DNA from 2 places in the Enterococcus sp. LJL120 genome. Region 2 is predicted to be linked to the other one. Evidence: predicted binding sites of a transcription regulator. Region 2 holds the regulator's gene; the other holds the start of a gene.
What was found. The regulator HrcA, encoded in region 2, represses chaperone genes, less so after heat shock. The targets are predictions, from matches to a motif close to TTAGCACTCNNNNNNNNNGAGTGCTAA.
Positions count from the first base shown of each region.

Region 1: the regulator HrcA is predicted to act here: its motif matches at 1,931-1,957, upstream of groES (co-chaperone GroES).

Region 1 covers NZ_JBTXLV010000003.1:226,666-230,092, reverse strand. The annotation lists gene groL (chaperonin GroEL) at 1-1,575, opposite strand, end outside; gene groES (co-chaperone GroES) at 1,618-1,902, opposite strand; gene ACYSNU_RS06350 (lysostaphin resistance A-like protein) at 2,113-2,787, shown strand; gene ACYSNU_RS06345 (cysteine hydrolase family protein) at 2,800-3,297, shown strand; gene ACYSNU_RS06340 (MBL fold metallo-hydrolase) at 3,381-3,427, opposite strand, start outside.
Region 2 covers NZ_JBTXLV010000004.1:256,962-260,388, forward strand. The annotation lists gene dnaK (molecular chaperone DnaK) at 1-623, opposite strand, end outside; gene grpE (nucleotide exchange factor GrpE) at 678-1,220, opposite strand; gene hrcA (heat-inducible transcriptional repressor HrcA) at 1,248-2,282, opposite strand; gene hemW (radical SAM family heme chaperone HemW) at 2,523-3,427, shown strand, end outside.

The DNA of each region.
Region 1 (3,427 bases), on a different contig from region 2:
AGCGGGTTCTGGTTTATCAGCAACAACTGCTTCAGTAGTTAACAATAATGCAGCAACAGATGCAGCATTTTGTAAGGCTGAACGAGTTACTTTAGTTGGGTCAACAATCCCTGCGTCTAGCATGTTTACCCATTCGCCAGTCGCAGCGTTGAAACCAACGCCTAATTCAGCGCTTTTTAGTTTGTCGATAATCACTGAGCCTTCATAACCAGCATTTTCAGCGATTTGACGAACTGGTTCTTCTAATGCCCGCAAGACAATTTTAACACCAGTTGCTTCGTCGCCTTCAGCAGCTACAGCCGCTACTTTATCAATCACGTTGACTAAAGCAGTTCCCCCACCGGAAACCATACCTTCTTCAACTGCTGCCCGCGTAGCATTCAAAGCATCTTCAATGCGTAATTTCAATTCTTTTAATTCAGTTTCAGTTGGCGCACCCACTTTGATAACTGCCACACCGCCGGCTAATTTTGCCAAGCGTTCTTGTAATTTTTCCCGATCGAAATCAGAAGTTGTATCGGCAATTTGATTTTTAATTAATTGCACACGAGCATCAATCGCTGCTTTTTCGCCGCCGCCTTCAACAACAGTAGTGTTGTCTTTATCAACAACCACTTTGCTGGCAACACCAAGATTTTCGATAGTAGCATCTTTTAATTCTAAACCTAAATCTTCAGTGATCACAGTACCGCCAGTTAATACAGCAATGTCTTCTAACATTGCTTTGCGGCGATCACCAAAGCCTGGAGCTTTGACAGCGACAACATTAAAGGTTCCGCGGATTTTATTCAATACCAAAGTAGGTAAAGCTTCGCCATCCACATCATCAGCAATGATTAATAATGGTTTAGATTGTTGTAAAATTTGTTCTAACAATGGCAAGATATCTTGGATGTTAGAGATTTTTTTATCCGTGATTAAAATGTAAGGATTGTCTAAAACAGCTTCCATTTTATCATTGTCAGTTACCATGTATTGTGATAAGTAGCCGCGGTCAAATTGCATACCTTCTACGACATCTAATTCAGTTTCAATCCCTTTAGATTCTTCAATGGTGATAACACCGTCGTTGCCAACTTTTTCCATAGCGTCAGCAATGTATTGGCCGACTTGTTCTGAGCCAGAAGAAACAGAACCAACTTGAGCAATCGCTTCTTTTGAATCAACGATAGAAGAAATGCTGTGTAATTCTTCAACAGCAGCTTTAGTTGCTAATTCAATCCCACGGCGAATACCTAGAGGGTTCGCACCAGCTGTGACATTTTTCAAGCCTTCGTGAACGATAGCTTGCGTTAACAAAGTTGCTGTTGTGGTACCGTCACCAGCGATATCGTTGGTTTTTGAAGCAACTTCGGAAACTAATTTAGCTCCCATATTTTCAAAATGGTCTTCTAATTCGATTTCTTTAGCAATGGTCACACCATCATTGGTAATTAAAGGAGAACCGTAAGATTTTTCTAAGACAACGTTCCGTCCTTTTGGTCCTAATGTTACTTTTACTGTATCTGCTAATTTATCTACTCCGCGGAGCATTGCAGCACGAGCATCTTCAGCAAATTTAATTTCTTTAGCCATGATTAATTTCACCTCATAAATTTTTTAGTTCAATCTGTTTTTTTATTCAACAATTGCGATGATGTCTTTACCAGACACAATCAAATATTCCGTACCTTCAAATTTCACTTCTGTGCCAGCATACTTTTCGAACATCACAGTATCGCCAACTTTTACAGAGGTAGGAACTTTTTCGCCATTGTCTAATAAGCGGCCTTCACCAACAGCAATGACTGATCCAGTTTGAGGTTTTTCCTTCGCTGCAGAAGCGAGAACAATTCCTCCAACAGTTTTTTCTTCTTCACTTGCGACTTGAATAATGACGCGATCGCCTAAAGGTTTTAACACGATAAATCCCTCCATCAAAAATTAGTTTTTAGCACTCTTAACTATCGAGTGCTAACTCACAATTCATATGATACTCATTTCTTTAAAACTTTGCAAGTTTTTCGTTCGTTTTTTTAAGAAAATTTTTAAGCGCCAACTTTTTGCGGGGACTATGCTATAATTCTTCTTATTAAAAAAGTTTGCAGGAATCAAACGAAAAGGAGTTTCACTATGTCAATTCGCAAGTATGGCCTTTTAACCATTATATTGTGGTTTTTTGCTTTTACGTCATCCATCACTTTTTACTGGTTAGGAATTTTCCAATCAGGGAATCAGCCAATTAACGCTTTAACGGCTGTTTACTTGGGGATGGCTTTCGTTTTAATTGCCCTCTACCTCTATCAAAGAAAAAAAGGTGCGCCTCTAGACTTTGAAAAAAAACCGATGCATTGGGTGCTGCTAGTCGCTATTGGTTTTTTAAGTATCTGGGGAGCGCTAATTTTGCAGGTTATTGTAAATTTTATTGAGTCATCCATCTCCGGAGAGCTGACCGTTTCAGAAAATACGCAAAATTTAGTGACCTTAATAAAAAGTGCCCCCATCTTCTTATTAGCTACAGCAGTTGGCGGACCGATTATGGAGGAATTTGTTTTTCGCCGGGCGATTCCCGGTATTATTGCCAGCTTCCCCTTTCGCTTCACTAATTTTTGGGTGGGAGCGGTCATTAGTTCGATTATCTTTGCCTTTGCCCACGGCGATGGCCATTTAGCTGTTTATTTTGTTTTAGGGATGTTCTTTTGCTTCCTTTATAAAAAAACCGGCAGCATTTGGACGCCGATTATTGCCCATGCGGGAATGAATGCCCTCGTTTTATTTGCCCAAATTCTGCTGCAAAATCTTACTTAAAAGGAGTCTGCCATGTCTAGTCAACGAGCTTTATTAGTCATTGATTTACAAAACGGTGTCTGTTACGGCCAAAATGAATTATTTGGCCTTGAGGGGCTTTTAACAAAAGTCAATCAGCGAATTGCTGATTACAGAAGGCAACAGCTGCCGATCATTTTTATCCAGCATGAAGACGAAGAACTGATGAAGGGCAGCCAATCTTGGCAGCTAGTTCCTCAATTGAAAAATCTGCCGGAAGATTATTATGTCGGTAAAACCCACGCCAATAGTTTTTATCAAACGAATTTACAGGAGCTATTGCAAGAATTGGCAATCAAGAACTTAGAGATTGTAGGCGCTCAAACCCAGTACTGTGTCGACAGCACCATTAAGTTTGCCCACGGTTTAGGCTATACTCTTTTTCTGCAGCGAAACGGCACCTCTACCCTTGACAATCCCTTTATGACTGCGGCAACAACCATTGCCTTTTACGAGGATTTATGGGACCAACGCTTTGCAACATTTCTATAAAAATAAAAAAAACGCTGAATGACACAGCTCAACTGTTAGCATAACTAAGCTAACAGGTTGGCTGGCTAATCATTCAGCGTTTGTTAAATTGCAAAGAGACTTGTCGCTTCATCCGGATCGGTATCGTAAA
Region 2 (3,427 bases):
ATAATTTTGTTATCAAAGTCATCCCCACCTAGGTGATTGTCACCGGCAGTTGATAATACATCAAAGACGCCATCGCCTAATTCAAGAATGGAAACGTCAAAGGTACCACCACCAAGGTCAAAGACTAAGATTTTTTCATCTTTATCTGTTTTATCTAAACCATAAGCTAAAGCGGCTGCTGTTGGTTCATTGACAATCCGTTCAACTTCTAAACCGGCAATTTTACCAGCGTCTTTCGTTGCTTGACGTTGGGCATCGTTGAAGTATGCAGGAACAGTAATAACAGCTTTTTCAACTTTTTCCCCTAAGTAATCTTCAGCAAAACCTTTGATATATTGTAAAATCATTGCTGAAATTTCTTGTGGTGTATAAGATTTGCCTTCTGCTTCGACTTTGTAGCCAGCTTCACCCATATGACGTTTGATAGAAGCAATTGTGTTGGGATTAGTCACTGCTTGACGTTTTGCTACTTCACCTACTTGAATTTCACCATTTTTAAATGAAACAACAGATGGTGTTGTGCGGTTGCCTTCTGGGTTGGCGATAATTTTTGCTTCGCCGCCTTCAAGAACTGCAACTGCTGAGTTTGTTGTACCTAAGTCAATACCGATAATTTTACTCATAATTAATTTCTCCTCACTGTAACTTTTTTATCTTTTATTTTTAGAATAGCTTTTTTATTGAGCCACAATAACCATCGCTGGTCTTAACACGCGGTCATGTAATTTATAGCCCTTTTGCAAAACTTCAACAACCGTTTCGCTTGGAGCGTCATCATTGGCTGGAATCGTTTGGACAGCTTGATGTAAATTAGGATCAAAGGTTTCTCCCATTGCAGAAATTTCTTCGATGCCTTCTTCCTTCAAAGCAACTTGCAAACTTTCCAAAACCATCATAATGCCTTTTTTCAAACTGGCACCCTGTTCATCATCCACTTCAATTGCCAAAGCCCGCTCCAAATTATCTAGAGATGGCAAGACTTTTTTTGCTAAGTCTTGGGAACGATATTTTTGCATCGTTTCTCTTTCACTGCGATTGCGGTTGGTGATATTGGCGATTTCCGCCCGAGCTCTTAAAAACTTATCCTCCATATCAGAAAAATCAGCATTTAATTTTTCCAGCTCTGTTAAAACTTCGACTTCTTCGACTAATTCTTGATTGGCATCCGCTTCTTCAAGATTTTCAGGTTGCTCTTTTAATTCTTCGTCTTTTTCTGCCATCGTATAAACTTCCCTTCTATTCATTGGTTAACCGTCTAATTCCCGGTAGTAATCCTCCAAACGATCGGCAAGTTCTTGGCGGAACACATCCACTAAGCCGAACATTTTCGAATAAGGCATGCTCGTCGGTCCTAATAATGCAATCATGCCCCGACCGTGACCTTGAATATCATAGGTCGCTTGAATCAGACTTAGATTGTCTAATAAATTATTCCCGATTTCAGAACCAATTTTTATTGAAATCCCACCCTCTGCTGGTACAAAGAGCTGACTCAATTCATCCGAATCCTTCATAAATGAATAGGCTGATTTAAATTCTGTCAAATCTTGACTAGGATTAAAATCTAACAAATTCATTCGACCGCTCACGTAAACTTTTTCTTCAAAGGCTTGGCCTAGCATACTATTAAATAAACTGACCAATCCGTCCGTCGTTTGGAAATACTTGTGAAGAATCATCGGAATTTCTGTCCGCAACCGATGGTAAACTGTCAACAAAGGTTCGCCGACTAATTTATCATTGATAATTCGAACAATTTTTTCTAAATCCTCACCGGTAACTCCTTCAGGAATTTTGAAAATTTGGTTTTCGACATTGCCTTTGTCCGTCACAATCAAAGCAATGACTTGGCGATCATTTAAAGGGACAATCCGAAAACCGGTCAATTTCCTTTCCTTAACTTCAGGACCTAAAGAAAATGCCGTGTAGCTGGTCAATTGGGCTAGAACCTCAGCAGAGCCTTCAATGATTTCATTAATTTCGTGAAATTCCTTTTTAAAGGATTGACGAATTTTCAAGACATCATTGTTGGCAATTTGAGTCGGTTCCAACAAATAATCCACATAATAACGATAACCGGCTAAGGAAGGAATTCTTCCTGAAGATGAATGGGTCTTTTGTAATAACCCATGCTCCTCCAACGCCTTCATATCATTGCGAATTGTTGCAGAACTGGCTGAGATGCCCTCCTCCATCAACTTTTTCGAGCCGACGGGTAATCCAGTTTCGGTATAATTCTGAATGATGAGCCGTAAGATATTTTTTTGTCTGTCTGTTAACATCTCAATCACCTTCATCATTTGTTTTAGCACTCTTAACTATCAAGTGCTAACACAAGTATTAATATACCATATTCTCCAGAGAAGTCAAGGAAAACGATGCAAAAATTAGCACTTGTTTTATCCGAGTGCTAATTGCTTTTTTTCAGATAATTTCAATCATTGGAAAAGTTTCTTCTATATTAAGTCTAAATAAAGTATGGTACTATTTACAAAGAAATTGAACCACGAGGAGTCCAAACGATGGAAACAAAAAAAATTTTACAACCGGTCTCAGCCTATTTACACATTCCTTTTTGCGAGCATATTTGCTATTACTGTGACTTTAATAAAGTTTTTCTAGAAGGTCAGCCGGTTGATGAATATATTGAAGCATTACTAAAAGAAATTCAATTGACGAAAGAGCGTTTCCCAGTTGAAGAAATGGCTACTCTCTATATTGGTGGTGGAACGCCTACCTCCCTCTCTGCAAAACAATTGGATCGCTTATTAGCCGGCGTGAGGGAGCTGCTGCCCTTCAATGATCAAAATGAATTTACCGTTGAAGCTAATCCCGGTGATTTAACTCAAGAAAAATTACAGGTAATGAAAAATTACGGAGTAAACCGTTTATCAATGGGCGTACAAACCTTTGATGATAAATTACTGAAAAAAATTGGTCGCAAACACACCGCTGCCGATGTCTATGAAACGATGGCCTTTTTAGAAAAGGAAAATTTTGAAAATGTTAGCATCGATTTGATTTATGCGCTGCCGGGACAAACCTTGGCAAGCTTTCGTGATACCTTACAGCGGGCAATTGAATTGGATTTGCCCCATTACTCGTTGTATTCTTTAATTTTAGAAAATAAAACCATGTTTATGAATTGGGTGCGGCAAGGTCGGTTGGAATTACCAGATCAAGATATTGAAAGCCAGATGTTTGCTGAAACCATTGAACTGATGGCAACTGGCAATCGGCAACAATACGAGGTCAGTAATTTTGCAATTCCCGGCAAGGAAAGCCAACATAACTTAGTTTATTGGAACAACGAACATTATTTCGGTCTGGGGGCAGGTGCTAGTGGTTATCTCGGCAATATCCGCTATAAAAATCATGGCCCAATTCAGCATTATTTAGCGCCTTTACGAGACAATCAGCTACCGAT